One region of the Janthinobacterium sp. KBS0711 genome, then DNA from elsewhere that is predicted to be linked to it. Evidence: riboswitches for the same ligand, from Rfam matches in the RefSeq annotation. Region 1 holds a riboswitch; the other holds the start of a gene.
The links. A riboswitch is a leader RNA that binds a small molecule or an ion and turns the genes downstream of it on or off. The one in region 1 is predicted to bind thiamine pyrophosphate.

Region 1 (12,097 bases):
GCATGAATCGCCATCTTGTCGATCAGCGCCTGCGCCTGCCGGCGCAGCAATTCCGACGCCACCGGCTCGACGCCAAAGACCCTGTCGTTGTCCTGCACCGTCAGCGCCGTGATGACGGGCAGCGCATGCGCGCCCTGCGCGGCAATGGCCAGGATATCGGCGGCGATACCGGCGCCGCCCGAGGGATCGACACCGGCAAACACCAGCACCGCCGGCAAGCTGCCTGGCTTCACGCCAGGCGGCCCGCCATCGGCGACGACGGCGACGCGGCAAACTTGCGCGGCATGCGCCCCGCCAGAAACGCTTCGCGCCCGGCCCGCACGGCCAGTTTCATCGCATGCGCCATGCGCACGGGGTCGCGCGCACCGGCAATGGCCGTATTCATCAGCACGCCATCGCAGCCCAGTTCCATGGCAATGGCCGCATCCGACGCCGTGCCCACGCCGGCATCGACGAGCACGGGCACTTTCGCCTGGTCGATGATCAGCGACAAATTCCACGGGTTCAAGATGCCCATGCCCGAGCCGATCAAGGAGGCGAGCGGCATGACGGCCACGCAGCCGATATCTTCCAGAATCTTCGCCTGGATCGGGTCGTCGCTGCAGTAGACCATCACGTCAAAGCCATCCTTGACCAGCGCTTCGGCCGCCATCAACGTTTCCGGCATGTGCGGAAACAAGGTCTTTTCGTCACCGAGCACTTCCAGTTTCACGAGATTGCGCCCGCCCAGAAGCTCGCGCGCCAGTTGCAGGGTGTAGACAGCGTCCTTGGCGTTGTAGCAGCCGGCCGTGTTCGGCAAAATCGTGTACTGGTCGGGCGGCACGAAGTCGAACAGACTGGGCGCGTTCGGGTCCTGCCCGATATTCACGCGCCGGATCGCCACCGTGATGATCTGCGCCTCGGCCGCATCCGTCGCTTCGCGCGTCTGCGGCAAATCCTTGTACTTGCCGCTACCGACCAGCAAGCGCGATTGATACTGTTTTCCTGCAATGGTCAGCAGGTCGTTATTTGTTTCGGTATGCATGTGTTCTTCCTTAAGTTTTTAAACGTCCGAAGAAAACCGTAACGAGCGGCGATGATTTGTGGCCGAGACGCGCAACCGTGCTAGAGCACGGGGGCGCCGAGCCGGTGAGCATCGCAGGCCGCAAAGCGCGACGCGCAGTAGGTTTGCTTGGACGTTTTCAGCCGCCGCCGATGGCGCGGACTATTTCCACTTGATCCTGGGTTTGCAAGACCTGTCCCGGCCAAGCCTTGCGCGGCACGACATTGCGGTTGACGGCCAGCGCCAGCGCCTGGTTTTCCAGCGACAGGGCGGCGATCAATTTGTCCAGGGTTTGCCCCGGCGGCACCTGGTGCGGTGCGCCGTTGAGCGTGATGTTGATGAATGCAGGCATCACGCTCTCCCTCAGACCTTGCGGTACAGCTCGGCGCCGTTCTTGATGAATTCAATGGCCTTGATTTCCATGCCCTGCTTGAGCGCCTTGTCTTCCGCGATGCCCATGCCGGCCGCGTATTCGCGCACTTCCTGCGTGATTTTCATCGAGCAGAAATGGGGGCCGCACATGGAGCAGAAATGCGCCACCTTGGCCGAGTCCTTGGGCAAGGTTTCATCGTGGAATTCGCGCGCCTTGTCCGGGTCCAGGCCGATGTTGAACTGGTCGTCCCAGCGGAATTCGAAGCGGGCTTTCGACAGCGCGTTGTCGCGGATTTGCGCGCCCGGATGGCCCTTCGCCAGGTCGGCCGCGTGCGCCGCAATCTTGTAGGTGATGATGCCGTCCTTGACGTCCGCCTTGTTGGGCAGGCCCAGGTGTTCCTTCGGCGTCACGTAGCACAGCATGGCCGTGCCGTACCAGCCGATCATGGCCGCGCCGATGCCGGACGTGATGTGGTCGTAGCCGGGTGCGATATCGGTCGTCAGCGGCCCCAGGGTGTAGAACGGCGCTTCGCCGCACTGCTCCAGCTGCAAGTCCATGTTTTCCTTGATCAACTGCATAGGCACGTGGCCAGGCCCCTCAATCATCACTTGCACGTCGTGCTTCCACGCGACTTGCGTCAGCTCGCCCAGGGTTTTCAGTTCACCCAGCTGCGCTTCGTCGTTGGCGTCGTAGATCGAGCCGGGACGCAAGCCGTCGCCCAGCGAGAACGACACGTCGTACGCTTTCATGATTTCGCAAATTTCTTCGAAATGCGTGTACAGGAACGATTCCTGGTGATGCGCCAGACACCATTTCGCCATGATGGAGCCGCCGCGCGAGACGATGCCCGTCAGGCGCTTGGCCGTCATCGGCACATAGCGCAGCAGCACGCCCGCGTGGATGGTGAAGTAATCGACGCCCTGCTCTGCCTGCTCGATCAGGGTGTCGCGGAAGATTTCCCAAGTTAAATCTTCGGCCTTGCCGTTGACCTTTTCCAGCGCCTGGTAGATCGGCACGGTACCGATCGGCACGGGGCTGTTGCGCACGATCCATTCGCGCGTCTCGTGGATATGTTTACCTGTGGACAGGTCCATCACGTTGTCGCCGCCCCAGCGGATGGCCCAGGTCATCTTTTCCACTTCCTCGCCGATCGACGAAGTGACGGCGGAATTGCCGATATTCGCGTTGATTTTTACGAGGAAATTGCGGCCGATAATCATCGGTTCCACTTCTGGATGGTTGATGTTGGCGGGAATGATGGCGCGGCCGCGGGCGATTTCCTCGCGCACGAATTCCGGCGTGATCTCGGCCGGAATGCTGGCGCCGAACGACTGACCCGGATGCTGGCGGCCCATCAGGTCGGCCAGGCGCTCGCCCATGGGGCCGGACGCTTTCAGCTCGCGCAAATATTCCTGGCGGCGCATGTTTTCACGGATAGCGACGTATTCCATTTCCGGCGTGATGATGCCCTGGCGCGCGTAATGCATCTGCGTCACGTTCTTGCCGGCGATGGCGCGGCGCGGCTTGCGGTGCAAGTTGAAACGCAGTTCGGCCAGCTTCGGGTCCGCCAGGCGGGCGATGCCGTAGTCGGAGGTCGGGCCGGGCAACTCTTCCGTGTCGGCACGCTCGATGATCCACGGCAGACGCGGCGTGTCGAGACCCGAGCGGATGTCGATCTGCACGTCCGGATCCGTGTAGGGGCCGGACGTGTCGTAGACGTAGATCGGCGGATTCTTTTCGCCGCCGAACGACGCTTCCGTATCGGACTGGCTGATCTCGCGCATGGGCACGCGGATGTCGGGACGGCTGCCTTCAACATAGATCTTGCGCGAATTGGGCAGCGGCGCGATGGCGGCTTCGTCGACCGTGGCGGTGGCGGAGAGGAATTTCGGGTTGGCGTTCATTTTGGCTCCTTGGCTAGACTATTTTTAAGCCTGGAGCCAGCTAAGGAGGTTCGGAATTGCGCACGCGGAAAAGCGGGGTGCGTTCATCCTAAAGCTTCCCTTCGCTGGCATTATCCAGATCAGGTTCGGAGGGTATTTCTCACCCGCGCTTGCACTGTGTTTTCACAGCGAAAGGCAGGACCCCTAGCGTTTGCCGCCTTGCGGCAGCGAGCCAATTATACGCGGTTCACGTCGCGTGGCCAGATGATTTCTTGCAGGTGTCGTCTTTGTACATCGCTCTACTTCTTCTTGCCCCAGCGCCAGCTGGTCGGTTCGCCCTTCAGCTGGCAGATGAAAATAAGCACGGCAACGATGGCCGCTTCATAGACGATGTAGCCGACCAACATGGTTTGCGGCGGGAACAGGAAGGCGCCGCAGGCGAACAGCGCCAGCGCCGCCAGAAACACCAGCCAGCCCTGCCAGGTGATGGGCAAGCCCCAGCCCCAGCCATAGGTTTTGGCGGGGAACCAGTATTGCGGCCTTGATTTGTCAGTCATGATTTTTCCTGGTCAGTATCGATAGCACCCAGTATAAATCAGCCGATGCGATGGCGTTCCGTGACGTCGAGGCCGATGCCGCGGTAGCCGATGAAGCGGCTGCCATTGTCGAACATCGGTTCGCCGCTCACTTGCAGGTACTGCGTGCTGCCGTCGAGGTTGGCGCGGCTGTAGATGAAATCGAGAAACGGTTCGCGCGCGGCAATTTTTGCGTCAAGCAAGGCGCGCTCGGTGGCATTCCAGCGCTGCGGCTCTTGCTCGCTGCCGATGCCCAGCATTTCAGCCACGGGGCCGGAAAAGCGCGTCAGATTGCCCTGCGCATCCTGTTCCCAGTACCAGTCGGACGACAGTTCCGTGAAGCGCTGGAAACGCGCTTCGCTTTCGCGCAGCTCCGCCGTGCGTTCTTCCACCATCTGTTCCAGCGACTTGTTGTATTCGGCCAGCTTCTGGTACAGCAGGCGCACTTCCAGCATGTTGTGGATACGCGTTTTCACTTCCACCAGGTCGAACGGTTTGCTGACGAAATCCTTGGCGCCCGCTTGCAGCGCGCGCAGCTTGTGGCCGGGCTGGGCCGTGATCACCAGCACGGGCAGATAGCTGCCCGCCTCGATGTCGCGCAAGCCTTCCATGACTTCAAAACCATCCATTTCCGGCATCTGCAAGTCGAGCAGGATCAGGTCGTAGCGGTGCTGCTGGTGCAGCGCGCGCACGGCTTGCGGGTCCATGGTGGAAGTAATGCGCGTATAACCGGCATTGCGCAGCACCTGTTCCAGCAGCATGACGTTCGCCTCCTGGTCATCGACGATGAGGATGCTGGCGTTCAGAATCTCGGTGGCTTGAAGCATGGCGGTATTCCTAAAAATAAATGCTGAATTAGCGTACTGCGTGAATGTCGTCGGCCAGGCCGTGCGCGGCCGCATGGTGCAGGGCCACGTCGAGCGCATCCATGAATTCGACGACCTTGATCGGCTTGGTCAGGTAGCGGAAGAAGCCCGCTTCCAGGCCCTTCTCGATGTCGCGCGGCACGGCGTTGGCCGACAGGGCCATCACGGGAATATGTTTCGTCAGCGGGTCGTCATGCAGGATGTGCAGGGCGCCAAAGCCGCTGATGCCGGGCAGGTTGATATCCATCAAGATCACGTCCGGCTGATACGTGCGCGCCAGGTCGATGCCCAGGTGCGCATCGATGGCCGTGAGCAGTTTCAAATCGCTGCGGCGGGCGATCAATTGCTCCACCAACGCCAGGTTGGCGGGATTGTCTTCCACGTACAGCAAGGTGCGCTGGCTTTCCTGCGGCTCCTGCACCTGCGGCAGCGCGTCGCCATCGCCCAGCACCAGTGCGGGAGCACTGCTGGCAGCCAGCTCGAACCAGAACGTGGTGCCCACGCCGACCGTGCTGTCGACGCCGATGGTGCCGCCCATCAATTCGACCAGCTGCTTGGTGACGACGAGGCCGATGCCCGTGCCCTCTTCCGTGCTGTTTTCCTGTCCCAGGCGGTTGAAGGGCTGGAACAGCTGGGCTACCTGGCCCGCATCGAGACCGGCACCACTGTCACGCACGCTCACGCGCACACGCTCGCCATGGCGGCTGCATTCGACGGTGACGGCGCCGCCGCCCTGGTTGTACTTGATGGCGTTCGACAGCAGGTTGACCATCACCTGTTTCACGCGCGTGCGGTCCGCATGCACATAGAAGGCCTGGCCGCAGCGGGGGAAATGCATGCGGATGCCGCGCTTTTCCGCCTGCGGCGCGATCATTGCCTGGCAATCCTGCAACACGTCGAGCAGCGACATCGCTTCCTGCGACAAGGTGACCTTGCCCGATTCGATCATGGCCAGGTCGAGGATTTCATTAATCAGGCGTAACAGATACCAGCCGCCCTTGAGGATTTGCTCGATCGAGCGCTGCTGCGGCGGGCTCGGTGGCGGCACGTCGGACGCCATCAGCTGCGCAAAGCCCAGCACGGCGTTCAGCGGCGTGCGCAATTCGTGGCTCATGCTTGACAGGAATTCGGACTTGGCGCGGTTGGCCTTTTCCGCCACCTGGCGCGCCTTCTTCAACTCCGCATTGTTGGTCTCGACCAGCGAGCGCGTGTACGCCTGCTGCTCCTGCAGGCGCTGGTCCAGCAAGGCCTGTTCCGCCTCGACCTGCTTGCGCGCCGTGTTGTCCGTGCCGATCAGCAAGTAACCGATGACTTTGCTTTGCGCATCGCGCAAGGCCGTCACGGAGACGATGGCGGGGAAGCGGCTGCCATCCTTGCGGATGTAGGTCAGCTCATAGATGTCTTCGATGCCGCGCGTGGCCTTGAACACGAGCGCTTCCACGCCGGGCGTGATGACGGTGTCGAGTTCGGCACTGAGGGCGGCGGCGCGCGCGACGATTTCCTGCGCGTCAGAAATACCAGCCGGCGTCAGCTTGTCGACCACGTCGCTCGCCGCATAGCCCAGCATGCGTTCGGCGCCCACGTTGAAAATCTGGATCACACCCTGCGCATCGGTGGCGATGCACGAAAAATTGGCGCTGTTGAAAATCGCATCCTGCAAGGCGCCCGCCTTGAGCAGCTGGCGCGGCAGGCTGGCCGCCAAGGTGCGCCGGTACAGCGCCACGAGCAGCATCAGCAGCAAGAAGACCAGCGCGTCAATGACGCAGGCCGTCTCGAACGGCGCGCGCCAGGCCAGCAGGCCGATGGCCAGCAGCACGATGGCGCTGAACGAAAACGCCAGCGCCATGGGCCAGCGCGACGGTGCGCGCGGGGGAATGTTTTCAACAGATTGCATGGGGTAGCCCGGGCTGTGACAACGATAAAAGAGAGGATGCGGTGTTCAACGCGCCTGGCGCTGGCGCACGTCCGACAGCAGGCGCGTGAATTCCTTCTTCACCACGCCATAGCATTCGCACACATGGCCTTCGAGGCCGGCGCGGTCCAGCACGGAGATATGGCCGCGCCGGTAGCTGATGAAGCCGCGCGTCTGCAAACGCCCGGCCGCTTCCGTCACGCCTTCGCGGCGCACGCCCAGCATGTTGGCGATGAGTTCCTGCGTCATGGTCAGCTCGCGGTTCGGCAGGCGGTCCATGGTCAGCAGCAGCCAGCGGCACAGCTGCTGTTCCACCGTATGGTGGCGGTTGCACACGGCCGTCTGCGACATTTGCGTGATCAGCGCTTGCGTATAGCGCAGCAGCAAGCGCATGACGGGACCGGCGCGGTCGAATTCCTCCATCAGCAGATGCGCCTTCAGCCGGTAGCCGACGCCGCCCGTCTGCACGACGGCGCGGCTCGGCGTCGAGTTGCCGCCCATGAACAGCGACACGCCCACGACGCCTTCATTGCCGACGCCGGCAATTTCCGACGATCCGCCGTTTTCCAGCAGGTAGTGAATGGAAACGATGGCCGTGGTGGGGAAATACACATGCTGCAGCTTGTCGCCCGAATCGTAGATCACGTCACCGAGCAGCATCGATACTTGCTCCAGGTGGGGGGCCAGGCGCGCGAAATCGGCGTCGAGCATGGCGGCGAGCAAATGGTTTTGATTCGGGTTGTGCAACTGGGCATGCGGACTCGACATGGGCAGGTTTCCTGTTTTCCAGTCGTCAGCTAGGGGATCGATGAAAGGCGTCCGAACGAGGGGCGCCATGTGGTGCAGCGTAACACAGCGCTGGCACAGTGACCCGACTATATTTCTTGTCAGCATTGCCGTCCGTTCGGTAGCGAACGGACGGTATTTCGCCGTGCACCCTACAGTCAGTCACTGCCCGGCTTGCCTGATCATGGATCGGCACCGGTGCTGCCACGGGACCACCATGCAATCATTCTTCAAACGCATCTCCATTTCCGTTTCCACCTCGGCCCTGCTCACGCTGGCGTTCGGACTGTGCCTGACGGCCCTGTGCTACGCCTCGGCGCGCCAGATCGAAGCGGAAAGCGCCCGGCTGCTGCTGCAGTACCACGCCAGCGGCCACACCTTGGGCGCCGCCCTGCTGCCGGCCAAAGGCATGGGCCTGGACGCCAGCCATCGCGGCTCGCTGTATGTGCTGCTGGGCGGAATGCTGTCGAGCCTGCTGGCAGCCGCGTATGTGTATCAGCTGGTGTCGCGCAATTCCGTGATTGCCCGCATCACGGGCGAACGCACGGCGGCGCTGCAGTTTGCCAATTTGCGCCTGTCCGAAGACATCGCCGCGCGCATGCACAATGAAAAGTCGCTACGTTTGCGCGAACGCATCATCGAAGTGTCGGCCAATGCCATCATCCTGTGCAGTGCCGACGCGCCAGGCTACCTGATCGAGTACGTCAACCCCGCCTTCGAACGCATCACCGGCTATGCGGCCGGCGAAGTCATCGGCCAGCGCCTGGAAGACTTGCAGGGTCCCGAGCAAGGGCGGCAAGACATGCACGCCATTACGGCGGCCCTGCGCGAGCAGCGCGAAGGCAAGGCCATCGTGCGCAATTTCCGCAAGGATGGCAGCAGCTACTGGAGCGAGCTGTTCGTCGCGCCCGTGCGCGACGATGGCGATGGCGCGCTCAGCCACTTTGTCGTGGCGCAATACGACATCAGCACCGTCATGCGTTTCGAACAGGAACTGGAATTCCAGGCCAGGCACGATATCCTGACGGGCCTGGCCAACCGGGCCCTGCTGCGCGAACGGCTGGAGCAGGCGATGGCCGTGACGCGGCGCAGCGGCCAGCCCCTGTGGGTGGTCTTCATCGACCTCGACCGCTTTAAATTCGTCAACGACACCCTGGGCCACGACGCGGGCGACCTGGTGCTGAAAAGCGTGGCCGAGCGCCTGTGCGACGCCACGCGCGAAGTCGACACGGTGGCGCGCCTGGGCGGCGACGAATTCGTGCTGCTGCTGCCCCAGCATGGCAATGGCGAACCGGGCGCCGCCATCCTGCAGCGCATTCAGGACGCCGTGGCGCAGCCGCTGCAACTGGGCGAATATGAATTTTTCCTCAGCTGCTGCATGGGCGTGGCCGTGTATCCCGACGATGGCGGCGATGCCGACACCCTGATCAAGCACGCCGACATCGCCATGTACCGCGCCAAGGAACAGGGACGGGGCCACTGGCAATTCTATGCTTCAAGCATGAATGCGGGCACCCTGGAGCGGCTGGAACTGGAGAGCGAGTTGCGCCACGCCCTGGAAAGGGGGCAGTTCCACCTGGAATACCAGCCCCAGCTGGACCTGGCCAGCGGCGCCGTGGTGGGCATGGAAGCGCTGCTGCGCTGGCAACATCCGCAGCTGGGGCGTATTCCCCCGGCCAGCTTTATCGGCCTGGCCGAGGAAATGGGCTTGATCACCCCCATCGGCGACTGGGTGCTGCGCACGGCGTGCGCCCAGACGCGCGCCTGGCAACTGGCAGGCCATGGCCCGCTGCGCCTGGCCGTCAACCTGTCGGCGCGGCAATTCAAGCAAAAGAACCTGCTGCACGCCGTGGCCCAGGTGCTGGCCGAGACAGGCCTCGAGGCGGCCCACCTGGAACTGGAATTGACGGAAAGCATGGTCATGCATGACGTGGAGCAAGCCACGGCCATCATGGCCAAGCTGAAGGCGCTGGGCGTGCAATTGTCGATCGACGATTTCGGCACCGGCTATTCCAGTCTGGCCTACCTGCGCCACTTCCCCATCGACGTGCTGAAAATCGACAAAACCTTCGTCAGCGACATCACGCACAGCATCGACGACGCGGCCATCGTGCGCGCCATCATTTCGCTGGCGCACAGCCTGCGCCTGAAAGTCATCGCCGAAGGCGTGGAAACAGAGCAGGAACTGGCCTTCCTGCGCCAGCACGGCTGCGACCAGATGCAGGGCTACCTGTTCAGCCGCCCCCTGGCCGCCGCCGCCTTCGAAGCGCTGCTGCACGAAGGCAGCATGCTGCCCGCCTAGACCAAGGTTTAAAAAGCGTGGCGCAAGCCGACGTTGAAGGCGCGGTTGCCCGTGCCCACTTCCGTGGCATTGCCCACCATGTAGGCGGCGTCGTTGCGGTTGCGGATATGCGCGTAGGCAACATACACCTTGCTGCGCTTGGACAAGGCATACGTGGCGCCGACGGCCAGCTGCCGCGCGTCGCGGTTGGCAGCGTCGCGGTCATCCTTGTGCACGTACGAGGCCAGCAAGGTCGTCGCGCCCAGCGGCACGGACACGCCGACGATGGCGTCGCGGCTGTCCGTGGACTGGGCCGGCGCCTGCGCCGCGCCATACGGGTTTTCCGCAAAGAACATGGTGCTGCCGTCGCCCGTGTTGCGGCCATAGCCGGCAAATGCCGTCGCCACGCCAAAGTTGTAGTTACCGGCCAGAATCGTGTTGTTGACGTCAGCCTTGCCCGGCTCGCCGGCGCGGCTCTGGCGCGCCAGGCGCAAGGTCAAGGGGCCGTTGACATAGCCGAGGGCCAGGCCCAGCGAGCGCTGGTCGGCCGCCACACCCGTGTGTTCGCCGGCACCGACCATGACCGTGCCCGTCACGCCGCGCCATTCCGGCGAGGTGTAGCGCACGGTATTGTCGATGCGCGTGGCCGAATAACCGGCCAGGTTGGTCGCCGCGCCGGCCAGGCCGCCTTCGAACGGATCGGCCACGTCGGTCAGGGCCTGGCTTTGCAGGTTGTACTGGCGCCCGATGGTCAGCATGCCCAGCGGGCTGTCGATGCCGACAAAAGCCTGGCGACCGAACAATTGGCCCGCCTGGTCGGAGCGGCCCGTGTCGCTCAGGACGCCCGCTTCCAGCGTGAACACGGCTTGCCAGCCATTGCCCAGGGATTCCGTGCCGCGCAAGCCCAGGCGCGAGCCGGCCGATACGCCGCTGGTGAGCTTGCTGACGCCGCCTTCCTGCACCAGGCCGGCATCCATCAAGCCATACATGGTGACTGAAGACGGGGTGACTGACGACGGGGTGACTGAAGACGGGTCGACGGACGACTGTGCGTGGGCGGCAGGCAAGGCGCCCAGGGTGGCGAGTGCCATCGTGATCGAGATTTTTTTCATGCGGGTTTCCTTGTAAAAGCAAAACCGGGAAAGCGCGCGGCCATGGCGCGGCCACAGGCGCAAAGGCGCGCTGCGGGAGCGCCGTATCGAAAGACGACGGGCCAGATAACAACATTCCTGGCTAAGCTGTGGCGGCGCGGCCGGCAAACGGTGGCGCGCGGTATTCCGCCGTGAATGGTGCACCGCTGGCGGTGCGCGTGGCTCAGGCGCCCAGCCCGCAGGGGACGCTCTGAAAGTGGCTGGCATCGCAGATGCGCTGGCCGTGTGACGCGGACGAGAGTTGGATAAAACTGCGTCTGCTGGCGCCGTCCGCAAAGATAGGGCAGGAGGCGCCGAGGCCGGCATTATAACATCGGCAGCCCTTTCATCCCCGTTCTGTTGCGGGAAAACGGCCCGCAAAGCCGCCAAAACACTGAAAAAGGCGGCTTGCCACGCTGCAGGCGATGCCGTGTCATCTATAATGGTTCCTTTTGCCAATCACACGCCAAATCATGGAATTAGCCAAGTCTTTCGAGCCCGCCGACATTGAACAATTCTGGCGCACCGAGTGGGAACAGCGCGGTTACTTTACCGCCACCCTCGATGCCGGAAAACCTTCCTTCAGCATCCAGTTGCCGCCGCCGAACGTCACCGGCACCCTGCACATGGGCCATGCGTTCAACCAGACCATCATGGATGGCCTGACCCGCTACCACCGCATGCTGGGCCACAACACGGCCTGGATACCCGGCACCGACCACGCGGGCATCGCCACGCAAATCGTCGTGCAACGCCAGCTGGACGCGCAAAAGATTTCACGCCATGACCTGGGCCGCGAGAAATTCGTGGAAAAAGTGTGGGAATGGAAAGAAAAATCCGGTTCCATCATCACCGGCCAGATGCGCCGCCTGGGCGCCTCGGCCGACTGGCAGCGCGAATACTTCACGATGGACGAACCGCGCTCGAAAGTCGTCACCGACGTCTTCGTGCGCCTGTTCGAGCAGGGCCTGATCTACCGCGGCAAGCGCCTGGTGAACTGGGACCCCGTGCTGGGCACGGCGGTGTCCGACCTGGAAGTGGTGTCCGAGGAGGAAGACGGCTCCATGTGGTACATCAAGTACCCGCTGGCCGACGGCAGCGGTTTCCTGACGGTGGCCACCACGCGTCCTGAAACCATGCTGGGCGACGTGGCCGTGGCCGTCGATCCGACGGACAAGCGCTACACCGCGCTGGTGGGCAAGATGCTGAAACTGCCGCTAACCGACCGCGAAATCCCCATCATCGCCGA
Region 2 (12,097 bases), on a different contig from region 1:
GAGCGGGCGCAGATGGTGCCACGCACCCACGACACGCTGGCGGCGCTGGGGCAGCACGCTGGCATGACGGGACAAAACACCATGATCGACGACTACAACAAGCGGCCGAAAACCCGGCGTGTCAGGGCAGGATTCGGCATTTCCACCGAGGCGGAAGTCCAGTTGCCCGACGTGGTGCGGCATTCCAACGGCATCAACAAACCCGGCGCGATGACGCTTGAAAGCGAATTCGGGTTGAGGGTGTCGGTGGCCATGCTCAATGTCAGCGCGTTCGATAACGACCGCTGGCGCTACCGTGAAATCTACATCCATTCCAAATTGATGCTGGTCGACGACGTGTTCATGACCTTGGGCAGCGCCAACTTGAACCAGCGCAGCATGGCCGTCGACAGCGAAATCAATATCGCCACCGTCAATTACCGCGTGGCCACGGATTTGCGCAAGCGGGTGTGGCACATGCATAGCGGGGGATTGGTCGATGGCGGGAGTGGGAAGAAGGCGGAGATTGTGGATGCTTTTGAAAAGTGGGGAAACTTAATGAAGGCCAATCGAACGAAAAAGCTGGCAAAACAAGGCGGAGCAAAATTAAAAAAAATGATTGGTTTTTTGTTGCCATTAGAAGATAACCGAAGTTCTACTATACGTCTGGGGTGAGCATGAAACAGTATCAAAATATATTCATTCGTCTGCCATGTTCCGTATTGGTAGTTCTCCTGTATATCCCTTTATTCGCCTGCAAAATGCCAAACGACAAAGAAGAAGTCTTGCCACGCAACCAAAGCCTGCCCCTCTTCAATCCGCATGTCCCTGATTTCATTTGTGAAATCGAATCGAACAAGGTGCCGCCCATCGATGCGCAAGCCGAGGACTGGTTTCTCGAAGCACGCGCCTTGGAAGATCCTGAAATTTTTGTGGAAGACCGCGATTATAAAAAAATCATCGATCTGACGCGTCAGGCGGCGCAGCGTTTGCACTGGAAGGCGATGCTCAATCTGGCCAGCCTGTATGTGGAAGGACGCGATCCTTTAAATGGTGAGGAAGAAGCGGTGCAACTGGTGGAAAAGGCGATGCGGCTGGGCATACCGGCGGCCTACGACCGGATGGGAACGTATTATGCGAACAGTACGGGTGTGACAGGCGATACCACCCGGGCTTATGCCTTCTGGCAAAAGGCGGCTGTCATGGGAAATCCTCAGGCGATGGCATTTTTAGGGGAAAAATTAAGAGCGGGAACAGACGGTGCTATTCCTGGATATTGGGCCAATATTCCTGTAGCGATAAAAATGATGGCGTGTGCGCTTTCTCAAGGGTATGGGCCTGCTGCGTTTAACCTGCACTATTTGTATGCAATACCAAGAGCTGCAAATGGCGATGAGATTGGCGATCGAACTCCTGCAACCAAACAGCGTGCTCTAAATGTATTGCATGAGGGAGTCAAGTTTGGCTGCGCAGAATGTGCGAGCGCACTGGCAATTGAATTTGGTTCTCCTTTTGATCTTGCCGATATGCTGGCGCCATACGTGGACAAAGCTCGCGGCGAACGTTATGCGGTACTTAATCGTGAACTGGGATTCAATCCCAATGCACGCTTTCCTAATCTGGACAAGGTATTGCCGCTGCCCCCCGCCGACTTGCCCCCCTGGAATGGCGACAGGGATACCTTGCTGCATGAAGCCAAGGGTGTGCGCCCGCCGCCAGCGATCCCACAGCCAAGCGCCGCCTCGCTGTTGCAAAAACCGTATTTCCTGGCCGCCGACTATGCGCTGCATCCCACCGGCTTGCACAGCGACGCGCCTACTGCGCCGTTTTCCGCATATTGGCAACCGGCCCAAGGGCAAGGATTGACGGAGCCGGCCCGGCTGTTCCGTAAAGATGAAGAGTTCCGCCATTTCAGCGTGTTGGATGCCGACAACAAGAGTCGTTATGGCCGCGTGACATGGGAACAGTACCTGACGATACGGCACAACCATGGGGCAGTGGAGCCGCGCGCGGCGCGCGGCTTGCTGCGCGAGGTGGCGCGGCCTGAGCCATGGTTGAGCTGCGCTTGCGACCAGGCCTGTCCGGTCAGCGGCGTCTGGCAACCGTGGGTGGCGGCCGACCATCCGCTGCAGGCCATCGTCAACCAGTACTGGCGCCAGGCGTGGCTGAGCCAGGGCGCACCGTTCCCGCGACCGCGCCGCGACTGGCTGCTTGATTTGTCAGATGGCGACGTAATGTGGCATTTGATGGATGCGTCCCTTCCTGATCTTGGATAACGTAATGCCGCAGCGATGGAGGACGCAATGGATAGCAATCAATCCTGCAAGGCTGCCATGAGAGGACGCTGCGCATCGCTTATCTTCTTATGCTGCCTGCTTGCCTGCAAAATGCCAGACGAAAAGTTTGGCCGCGCAACCAAAGTCTGCCCCTCTTCAATCCGCATGTCGCGGATTTTATCTGCGAAACTGAGGCGAGCAAAGTGCCGCCCATTGATGCGCAAGCCGAGGACTGGTTTCTCGAAGGACGCGCCATGGAAGATCCTGAAATTTTCGTGGAAGACTGCGGTTACAAAAAAATTGTCGATCTGACGCGTCAGGCGGCGGAGCGATTGCACTGGAAGGCGATGCTCAATCTGGCCAGCCTGTACGTGGAAGGGCGCGATCCTTTAAATGGTGAGGAAGAGGCGGTGCAACTGGTGGAAAAGGCAATGCGGCTGGGCATACCGGCGGCCTACGACCGGATGGGAACGTATTATGCGAACAGTACGGGTGTGACAGGCGATACCACCCGGGCTTATGCCTTCTGGCAAAAGGCTGCTGTCATGGGAAATCCTCAGGCAATGGCATTTTTGGCGGATAAATTAAATGTAGGACCCGCCAGTGAAGGGGCGGGCTATTGGTCCAATATTCCCGTTGCGACAAAAATGCTGGAATGTGCATTTGGGCAAGGATATGGTCCGGTAGCATTTGATTTGCATTATTTGTACGTGTCTCCACGGGCCGCCAGTGGAAAAATAAATGGCTCGCGTAACGCCGAAACAAAAAATCGTGCATTAAAAGTATTGCATGAAGGTGTTAAGTTCGGCTGTGGGGATTGCGCAAATGCACTGGCAATTGAATTTGGTTCTCCTTTTGATCTTGCCGATATGCTGGCGCCATACGTGGACAAAGCTCGCTGCGAACGTTATGCGGTACTTAATCGTGAACTGGGATTCAATCCCAATGCGCGCTTTCCCAATCTGGACAAGGTATTGCAGCTGCCCCCCGCCGACCTGCCGCCCTGGAATGGTGACAGGGATACCTTGCTGCATGAAGCCAAGGGTGTGCGCCCACCGCCAGCCATCCCGAAGCCAAGCGCAGCCTCGCTGTTACAAAAACCGTATTTCCTGGCCGCCGACTATGCCCTGCAACCCACCGGCTTGCACAGCGACGCGCCGACTGCGCCATTTTCCGCATACGGGCAAGCCGCCGGTTTGCCGTCCCAGCATCGCCCGCACTGTTCACGCGCCACCGCCTGCCGCATTGGCTGTGCCACGTATAATTCCTCGCACTATCCACCGCTATTCTTTTCCGACAGGCCCACCATGTCCCTGACTCCCGATTCGCTGCCTGACTGGCAAACGTTTGAAGCGGCATACGCCGTTGAAGAGACCTGGCTCAGGCTGGCCACTGCATCGCTGGCACTGCTGGGCGCCTCCCCATTCAAGGACCAGGAATTTTCAGCGTTTGCCTTCAACGCCGTATCGTTTCCGTCCCTTTCGCTGAGCTTTGACACCGACCCCGATAGCCGGGCGCGTGGTGACTATCCGCCGGACTGGTCGAACGAGTGCATGGAAGTCGATGTGCCGGAAATCGGCCAGCTGTGGGAAGAGGGGCATGCAACGATAGAAGGCGCGCTGATCGAGCTGATCGACGCTGCCGATGACGACTTGCTCGATGCCATCGAGGAAGGCTATCTGCACAGCCTGAGGAAAACCATGGTGCGGCTTGAAACGAGCCATGCTTTCGAGCAAATCAAAATATGCGCGCACTTCTGGACCGTGGTCACGCAAATCGACGCCGATACGGATGAAGAGGAGCGGCTGCTCGAGCAGGTGCGGCTGGCGGCATTGGCCAGCCCCGCATGACGGGCATTTGCCGGCCGCATGCTATATCAGGGCTTTCCAGGCCCTGACTTCTTCGTCCGTGAGCGCCGGCCCCCAGCCGCCGCGCAGGGCAGCATCGTGCTGCACATAGTGCGCCAACTGCGGTATCGCCACGTCATGCCGGGCACAGAGATCAAGCACGGCTTCCAGCTGGCGCCGGCTTTCCGGAAGGTCATTGCCATACCAGGTGCAGGCGCTCGTTTCCAGCACATGCTGAACAAGTTGCTCCAGCGTGCCGAGCAGGTGCCCGGGTATGGCCATGCGGATGTCGTCCGGCCAGGGATCGCCCATGCCCGTCATGGCCAGGGAAGCAAAGCCGCTTTCCCAGGCAGCAAAATCCCCAGGCCCGACCTGCGTCACTTGCCATATGTGTTCGGTGAACGCGGACAGTGCCTGATGATGAAGGGCATGCCGCTGGCAAAAGCGTTGCAGGCACGTTACGGCAATGCATTGCCTGGCGATCACGGAGAGAGTGTCTATCGATATATTGTGCATAAATTGACGGTGTTTCAAAAATAATGGCTGGTCTCGGCTGAGTGCGTGCCTCTCAGCTCCCTGGCGCATGCTGCTTCAGCTTGAATCATTTTTCAAAGACCAGCCAGGACCAGCTCACCCCCGCCTGGCGATTCTGCGGCTGGATGGATGGCGCCTGCGTGCTCAGCATGACCTTGAGTCCATGCCGCATCGCCAGGTCTGCCGTTTCACTGGCGGATACGTCAAAGATGCGGCGGCCTTCAGGAGCCGGGCCATGCCTCAGGGAAATGACGAGTACTGCGCCGGGCTTGAGCAATGTGCTGATATTGCCCATCGCCTCCATCCTTTCTTCCGCTGTCAGATGCATCCAGACGGCAGCGACGACAATCAGGTCATACTTGGTGTGGCGCGCGCCTATCGTGGACAGGGCGGGCAGGCTATCGTTGATCCATTCAAGGTTGGCCAGGGCATGCGCCTTCATGCCCGCCGCGCGGAAGGCGGCAACGGGCTCAAGCGCGATTACCGTGTGCCCCAGGCTTGCCAGCCACGCCGCGTCGCCGCCTGTCCCGGCGCCGATGTCGAGCACGGCGCCTGATCGCGTCGGCAAGAGATGGGCAACGGGGCGGTATTTATCCAGGAAGGCAACGCTGTCATATCGGGAGATGAGCCGCCCTGCATTTTCTGCATAGCCCTCGGTGCCCGGGACAGTGGATGGGGCCATGGGTTCCTGCATGATCAGCGGGCGCATCTGGCGATGGTCATCATGGCTGTTCTCCCGCTTGCTGACGCGCCTGCCGCAAGGCCTCCACGGGCAACTGGAAAAAACGCGGCACCATCGCGGGGGACAAGTCGTCGCCGCCGTCCGCCATGGCCAGGCGGCCGCTCAGCAGCAGCATCACGTAGCCGTGGCCCAGCGACCAGCCGGCGCTGGCGGCGGCCTTGTCCCAGCGCGGGTCGAGGCCCGCTTCGCGCACGGCCGCGCCGGCCGTCTGCAGCACGTACTGGAAGCACGCTTGCGCCGCTTCCAGCAGGGCGGGGAACTGGCGCACGTCCTGGTGTTCGAACATCAGCCGGTAGTGGGCCGGTGCGGCCAGGGCGAATTCGATGTATTGCTGGCCCAGCAGCTGAAACCGCTGTTCGGAGGGCAGGCTGCCCTGCGGCGGCAATTCCGCTTCCCATTTTGCGATCAGGCTGGCGAAACCGGCGGCCGCCACGTCGGCCAGCAAGGCTTCCTTGCTGGGGAAGTGGCGGTACACGGCGGCGATCGACACGCCCACCGTGCGCGCCAGTTCGCGCAGCGAGAGGGTGGCGTCGTGCTGCTGCGCCAGTTGCGCGATGGTGGCGGCGACTAGGGTGTCGCGCAGGTTGCCATGATGATAGGTAGTCGTTATTGTCATTCTATGTTATCGCTGTTCACATTGTCGTGTATGATGGTCATGTTATCACTGAAAACATGGAGAGCACATGCAAGAGATAAGCAACGTGGTACTTGCCGTGGCCATGCCGCCCGGCGCCAGCATCGCCCCCTTGTACCAGGGCAGCAACCTGGCCGATGCGTATGCCGTCGCGCTGCCGACTGCGCAGGCGCGCCAGATGGACATGGAAAACCTGGCGCGCGCGCTGCTGGGCAGTCAGCCGGGCTGGGCGCGCAAGCTGATGGTGGTGCGCGACGCCATCGTGGCGCGCTTCGGCATCCGGACGGCAAAGCAGATGGAAGAGCGGCCCGGCAAGCGCATCGGCATCTTCCGCATCTTTGCCGTCAGCGACGATGAGATCATCGTGGGCGAGGACGACAGCCACCTGGACTTCCGCCTGTCGGTGCTGCGCCACCGCGACGCGGGGCCGCATGGCAGCGTGACCCTGTCCAGTGTCGTGCATTGCCATAATGCGGTGGGACGCGCCTACATCCTGGTGATCCGGCCTTTCCACAAGCTGATCGTGCGGCGTTCGCTGGCGCGCGCCGTCAAGGAAGGCTTTGCCTGAGCGGGTTGAGCGGGGAAGGGGCGTGACGCTGCGGGCAATCTTGCTTATTCATGGCCGGTATTGCATACTGCACCACCAGCCTCATCACGATTCCCATGAACGATACGCTTCTCCTGCTGGGTTTTGCCACCACGCCGCTTGAACTGATTTCCTTTGTCCTGGCACTGACAACCGTTGCGCTGAACATCCGCCAGAATCACTGGGCGTGGCTGTTCGCCATCATTTCCTCGGCCGCCTACGGTTTCGTGTTTTTCGAGTCGCGCCTGTATGGCGACATGGCCTTGCAACTGCTGTTCATCAGCGTCTCGTTCTGGGGCTGGTACCAGTGGCTGCATCCGGCCAGTGGCGGCAAGACCTTGCCCGTCACGCGCCTCGATGGCCGCGGCTGGCTGGCTTGCGCCGTAGGCTGGCTGGTCGGCTTCCTGCTCATCGCCTGGCTGCTGACGACGACGGACACGGACGTGCCGCACGCGGACGGTTTCCTCACGGCAGGCAGCCTGGTGGGCCAATTCCTGCTGTCGCGCAAGAAGCTGGAAAATTGGATCGCCTGGATCATCGTCGACGTGCTGTACGTGTGGCTGTATGTGCACAAGGGCCTGACCCTGACGGCCGTGCTGTATGCGTTCTTCGTCGTGATGGCCATCATCGGCTTGCTGGCGTGGAGAAAGTCGGCGCCGGCCGCGCCCGATGCGATGGTCCTCAAGTGATGGGCCATTGCGTGCGCGTAGCCATCCTGGGCGCGGAGTCGTCGGGCAAGTCGACCCTGGCGGCCGCCCTGGCCGAGCGCTACGGCACCGTCTGGGTGCCCGAGTATTTACGCGAATTTGTCGAGACGCAGGGCAGGGTGCCCGTCGCGGTCGACCAGTATGGCATTGCGCGCACGCAAGTCGAACGCGAGGCGGCAGCCGCCGCGCAAGCGCGCAACTTCCTGTTTTGCGACACGACGCCGTTGATGACGGTCGTCTACAGCCGCCATTATTTCAATGGCGCCGATGCGCCGCTGGCGGCGCTGGCCGATGCCACGCAGTACGATCTGACCCTGGTGACGGCGCCCGACAGCCCGTGGGTAGCCGACGGCTTGCAGCGCGAATCGGAAGCCGTGCGCCAGCTGATCTACCGCTACCTTCTCGACGAGCTCGACGCGCGCGGCATTGTGTACCACGTGCTGCACGACAGCCTGGAGGCGCGCCTGGAACAGGCGGCGCCTTTGCTGCGGCAGGCGCTGGCTGCAGCGTCTGCCATTTCCCTCAATTAAAAATCAAACTGTGCCGACACCTTGAAGGTGCGGCTGGCGCCCGGATACAGATAGCCGTCCGATTCCGGCGTCACGTCGCGCCAGTAGAACTTGTCGGCCACGTTGTTGACGCTGGCGCGCAGCACGGCGCGCGTGCCGGCGATGCGCGTGGCCCAGGCGGCGCCCAGGTTGAACACGTTGTACGACGGCACGAAGGTCGTGTTGTTGTACTCAAATGCTTTCTTGCCCGCAAATTCCCAGCTGCCATTCACGCTCAAGCCTGCCACCTGCTGCACGGCGTAGTCCGCATGCACGGCTGCCTTGAAGGCCGGCACGTTGGGCACGCGCTTGCCATCGAGGTCCGCATTGCCCGTGCCTGACTGCTGGCTGTTCAGGGCTGTCACGGAGGCGCCCAGGCTCAGGTTGGACGATGCCTTGCCCTGGGCCGACAATTCCAGGCCACGGTGCTGGGCCTGGCCTTCGCGCACGAAGTAGCCTGCGGCATTCTGGAATTCCAGGCCCTTGCGGATCTGGAACAGGCTGGCCGCCACAATGAAGTCAGGCGTCACATCCATCTTCGCGCCAAGCTCGATCTGCTTGGAGCGGCTGGGCGTGAGTTCTTCGTTGGCATTCATCGCCTTGCGATCGGCCGTGCCGCCATGTTCCATGCCCTGCGAATAGGCCGCGTACACGGACACATTGTCGAGCGGGGTGTAGACGAGCGACACGTTGGGCAGCAGGAAATCGTGCTTGGCGCGGATTTCCTTGTCGGCCTTCAGCACATACTGGTAGCCGTCGACGTCGATATGGCGCAAGCCGCCATGCAGCTTCCAGTTTTGGGCCAGGCTGACGATATCCTGCACGAAGACGGAGTTTTCCGTATCCTTGCGCACCAGGCGCACGGGGCCTTGCACACCCGTCGACATGTCGACGATCTGCGGGTGGTAGATATTGCTCACGCCAGCCCAGTCGTACACGTACAGGCCCGCGCGGTCCCTGCGGCGGAAGGTCGAGACGCCGGCCGTGAATTCATGGCGCAGGGAACCGGTGGCGAACTTGCCCTGGATCATGGCTTGCGCGCTCAGCGGCTTTTTCGTTTCGCCCAGGCTGCGGTAGTCATACACGTCGTAGTCGCCATTGCCGCAGAAGCCAGGGTACAGGTCTTGCGCGCTGCAGCCGTACGGGAAGGCCGTGTAGTCGTCGCGCTTGAACGAGTGCTGGTTGGCCGACAGGGTGGCGCGCCAGTCGTCATTGAAGGCGTACTGGAAGCGCAGGCCGATATTGCTGGTGATGGTTTCCACGGGGCGCGTCCATGGCTGCAGGTTGAGCATGGCGTCGGCGCTGATGCCGGTCGGTAGGGTCTTGTTGTTCAGCAGCTGGAAGCCGGGCGCCGTCGCCTGCGCCTTGTCCTGGTAGTCGGCATCGATCTGCAGCAGCGCTTGCGGCGAGATTTGCCAGTCGAAGGCGCCGGAAATGAACTTGCGGTTGCCGTCCGCGCCCTTGATGTAGGAGCGCAGGCGCTCGGCCGCCACGTTGACGCGGTAGCCGAAGCGCGTGTCTTCCAGGCGGCCGCCCAGGTCGACGGCGCCGTACAGGGTGCCCCGCTCGCGCGTTTCCACGGTGACGGTGCGCAGCGGTGCGGCGGTGGGGCGCTTGACGATGAAGTCGACCACGCCGCCCGGCGCGGCCACGCCTGCCTGCAAGCCGGCCAGGCCTTTCAGCACTTCGATGCGTTCCTTGTTTTCCAGCGGAATTTGCGTATCGCCAGGAATGGCCACGCCATCCTTGCGGTAGCTGGAATTGTTGTCGAGCTTGAAGCCGCGGATGGAAAACTGTTCCGCATAGCCGACGGCGTTGTAGGCGTCGTTGATGCTGGTGTCGAGCTTGACGGCATCGCTGAGATTGCGGATCTGCAAGTCCTGCATGTCTTTCTGCGAAATGACGGTGACGGACGCCGGCGTCTGCAGCAGCGGCGCGTCGGAAAAGCCGCCCACGGAGGCGCGCTTGGCGGCCGGCGCCTTGCTGGCCGTGACGACGACTTCGGCCATGCTCTGGGCCTGCGGGTCGGCGGCGTCGGCGGCGTCGTTCGCGGCAAAGGCCGGTGCGGCAAACGCGTGCAGGATCGCCAGGGTCAAAACAGAAACGGATAAATTCGGTGTGGACATAGATTGCTCGTGGTTCAAGCCGTCTCTTTAAGAAGAGCACGGCAGGCTGCTTGTTCGGCTGGCGCCAACGCAGGAGCTATCAAAGGAGGGAGGTACTTTGCGCTTTCCTTCGCTGGCATTATCCAGATCAGGTACGAAGGGTATCTCTCACCCGGATGACTGCTCCAGGACCCCTAGCGAAATGACAGCTTAGCATGAAGCACGGCCAGCTGTCCCGCTGGCTGACCGTTTTACAACAGTGCCGGTTGAAACTACAAACTCAGTTCCAGCACCTTGCGGCTGATGGTGGGCGTGATTTCACGCTGTTCGCCCAGCGCCGTCATGCCGTGCGCTTCCAGGGCGGACACGACGGCGTCCACGCTCGCATGGTTCAGGCCATAGTCGGCCAGACGCGTCTTGACGCCCATGTGGCGGAAGAAGAATTCCGTGCGGGCGATGGCCGCCTCGATGCGGCCATCCTCGTCGCCGCCGTCCAGGCCCCAGACGCGGGCCGCGTATTGCAGCAGCTTGGCGCGCTTGGCCTGCTTGCGCACGCGCAGCATGCTGGGCAGGATGATGGCCAGGGTTTGCGCGTGGTCGAGCTCGTACAAGGCCGTCAATTCATGGCCGATGGCGTGCGTGGACCAGTCCTGCGGCACGCCCACGCCGATCAGGCCGTTCAAGGCCAGGGTGGCGCTCCACATCACATTGGCGCGCACGTCGTAGTCATCCGGGTGCGACAGCGCTTTCGGGCCTTCCTCGATCAGGGTCAATAAAATACCTTCGGCAAAGCGGTCCTGCACGGCGGCGTTCACGGGATAGGTCAGGTATTGCTCCATCACATGCGCAAACGCGTCGACGACGCCATTGCCCACCTGGCGCAGCGGCAAGGTGAACGTTTTCGACGGGTCCAGCACGGAGAATTTCGGATACACCTTGCGGCTCATGAACGAGCGCTTTTCCTGCGTGGCCTTGCGCGTGATCACGGCCGAGCCATTCATTTCGGACCCCGTGGCCGGCAAGGTCAATACGGTGCCGAAGGGCAGGGCGGCCTCGACGATCTTGCCGCCCTTAGCCAGGATGTCCCACGCCTCGCCCTCATGCAGGGCGGCCGCGGCGATGAACTTGGTGCCATCGACCACGGAACCGCCGCCGACGGCCAGCAGGAAATCGATGCGCTCGCTTTTCACGAGGGCCACGGCCTGCATCAGGGTTTCATAGCTGGGATTGGGTTCGATGCCGGCAAACTCGATCATCGTATGCCCGGCCAGCGCCGCCCTGACTTCATCGTAGACGCCGTTCTGCTTGATGCTGCCGCCGCCATACGTCATGAGCACTCTGGCCTGGGGCGGGATCAGCGCCGTGATGGCGGCGATCTGGCCCTGGCCAAAGAGGATTTGCGTCGGATTGTAAAAGTCGAAATTGAACATGGGGCTCCTGCCGCTGGGGTTTAGGCTGTTGCTGAGCCATGATTATGGCCGAACGGGTGGAAACGTGTCGTGGACGCTTGAGCTTTTCGCCCGCGCGGTGGAGAATGCAGCCGATGTCACCACCACGCGAAAAGGAATGCGCATGACCACCGTCCCACTGGAAGAATCCGGCTTGCCGGCCACCGCGCTCGACATGCACCGCGCCATCGGCGCCACCATCGCCGCACTGCAGGCGCTGGACTTGAACAGCCAGCGTTTCGAGGCGTGCACGGACCCGGAACTGCGCCGCGTGCTCGCGCATGCGGGCGACACGAGCCGCAAGGAAGCGGCCATGCTGCTCGAATGGATGCGCCGCCGCGACGCGCGCCTGGACACGGCCATGAAGGAAGCGCTGTTCAAGGCGGGGCCGATTGTTGCCCAGTATCACTATGACGAGAAAATATTGTAACTATTGGTTTGTTGTTGTGGCGTACCATGCGCCACTTTCGCATCGCTTCGCGTAGACTGTGCCCCGAACACGATTTTGGGGGAGTTTGCAGAAATGAAATCATTACCATACCGAGAAGGCAGCTGGTTTGCCGTGCCCCTGCCGGGCGGCGGTTATGCCGTCGGCGTGGTGGCACGCAGGGCGCCTGCCGGGCGCATCATGCTGGCGTATATGTTCGGGCCGAAACGCGACAGCCTGCCTGCGCTGGAAGAGCTGGAAGGC

Region 2: linked by a shared signal. The riboswitch ahead of VM94_RS13220 (TonB-dependent siderophore receptor) and the one ahead of thiC (phosphomethylpyrimidine synthase ThiC) in region 1 are both predicted to bind thiamine pyrophosphate.

Annotation. Positions count from the first base shown of each region.
Region 1 covers NZ_LBCO01000018.1:148,421-160,517, forward strand. Annotated here, with positions in the region: gene thiD (bifunctional hydroxymethylpyrimidine kinase/phosphomethylpyrimidine kinase) at 1-233, opposite strand, end outside; gene VM94_RS10450 (thiazole synthase) at 230-1,024, opposite strand; gene thiS (sulfur carrier protein ThiS) at 1,182-1,394, opposite strand; gene thiC (phosphomethylpyrimidine synthase ThiC) at 1,406-3,319, opposite strand; TPP riboswitch at 3,399-3,514, opposite strand; gene VM94_RS10465 (hypothetical protein) at 3,598-3,855, opposite strand; gene VM94_RS10470 (response regulator) at 3,894-4,700, opposite strand; gene VM94_RS10475 (PAS domain-containing hybrid sensor histidine kinase/response regulator) at 4,729-6,633, opposite strand; gene VM94_RS10480 (Crp/Fnr family transcriptional regulator) at 6,679-7,419, opposite strand; gene VM94_RS10485 (putative bifunctional diguanylate cyclase/phosphodiesterase) at 7,655-9,739, shown strand; gene VM94_RS10490 (porin) at 9,748-10,830, opposite strand; gene VM94_RS10495 (valine--tRNA ligase) at 11,322-12,097, shown strand, end outside.
Region 2 covers NZ_LBCO01000024.1:138,908-151,004, forward strand. Annotated here, with positions in the region: gene VM94_RS13175 (phospholipase D-like domain-containing protein) at 1-654, shown strand, start outside; gene VM94_RS28220 (tetratricopeptide repeat protein) at 657-2,255, shown strand; gene VM94_RS28225 (SEL1-like repeat protein) at 2,345-4,105, shown strand; gene VM94_RS13190 (hypothetical protein) at 4,127-4,636, opposite strand; gene VM94_RS13195 (class I SAM-dependent methyltransferase) at 4,704-5,318, opposite strand; gene VM94_RS13200 (TetR/AcrR family transcriptional regulator) at 5,359-5,994, opposite strand; gene VM94_RS13205 (DUF2867 domain-containing protein) at 6,062-6,580, shown strand; gene pnuC (nicotinamide riboside transporter PnuC) at 6,676-7,287, shown strand; gene VM94_RS13215 (AAA family ATPase) at 7,287-7,835, shown strand; gene VM94_RS13220 (TonB-dependent siderophore receptor) at 7,832-9,979, opposite strand; TPP riboswitch at 10,067-10,164, opposite strand; gene VM94_RS13225 (iron-containing alcohol dehydrogenase) at 10,231-11,388, opposite strand; gene VM94_RS13230 (ferritin family protein) at 11,531-11,836, shown strand; gene VM94_RS13235 (Imm26 family immunity protein) at 11,930-12,097, shown strand, end outside.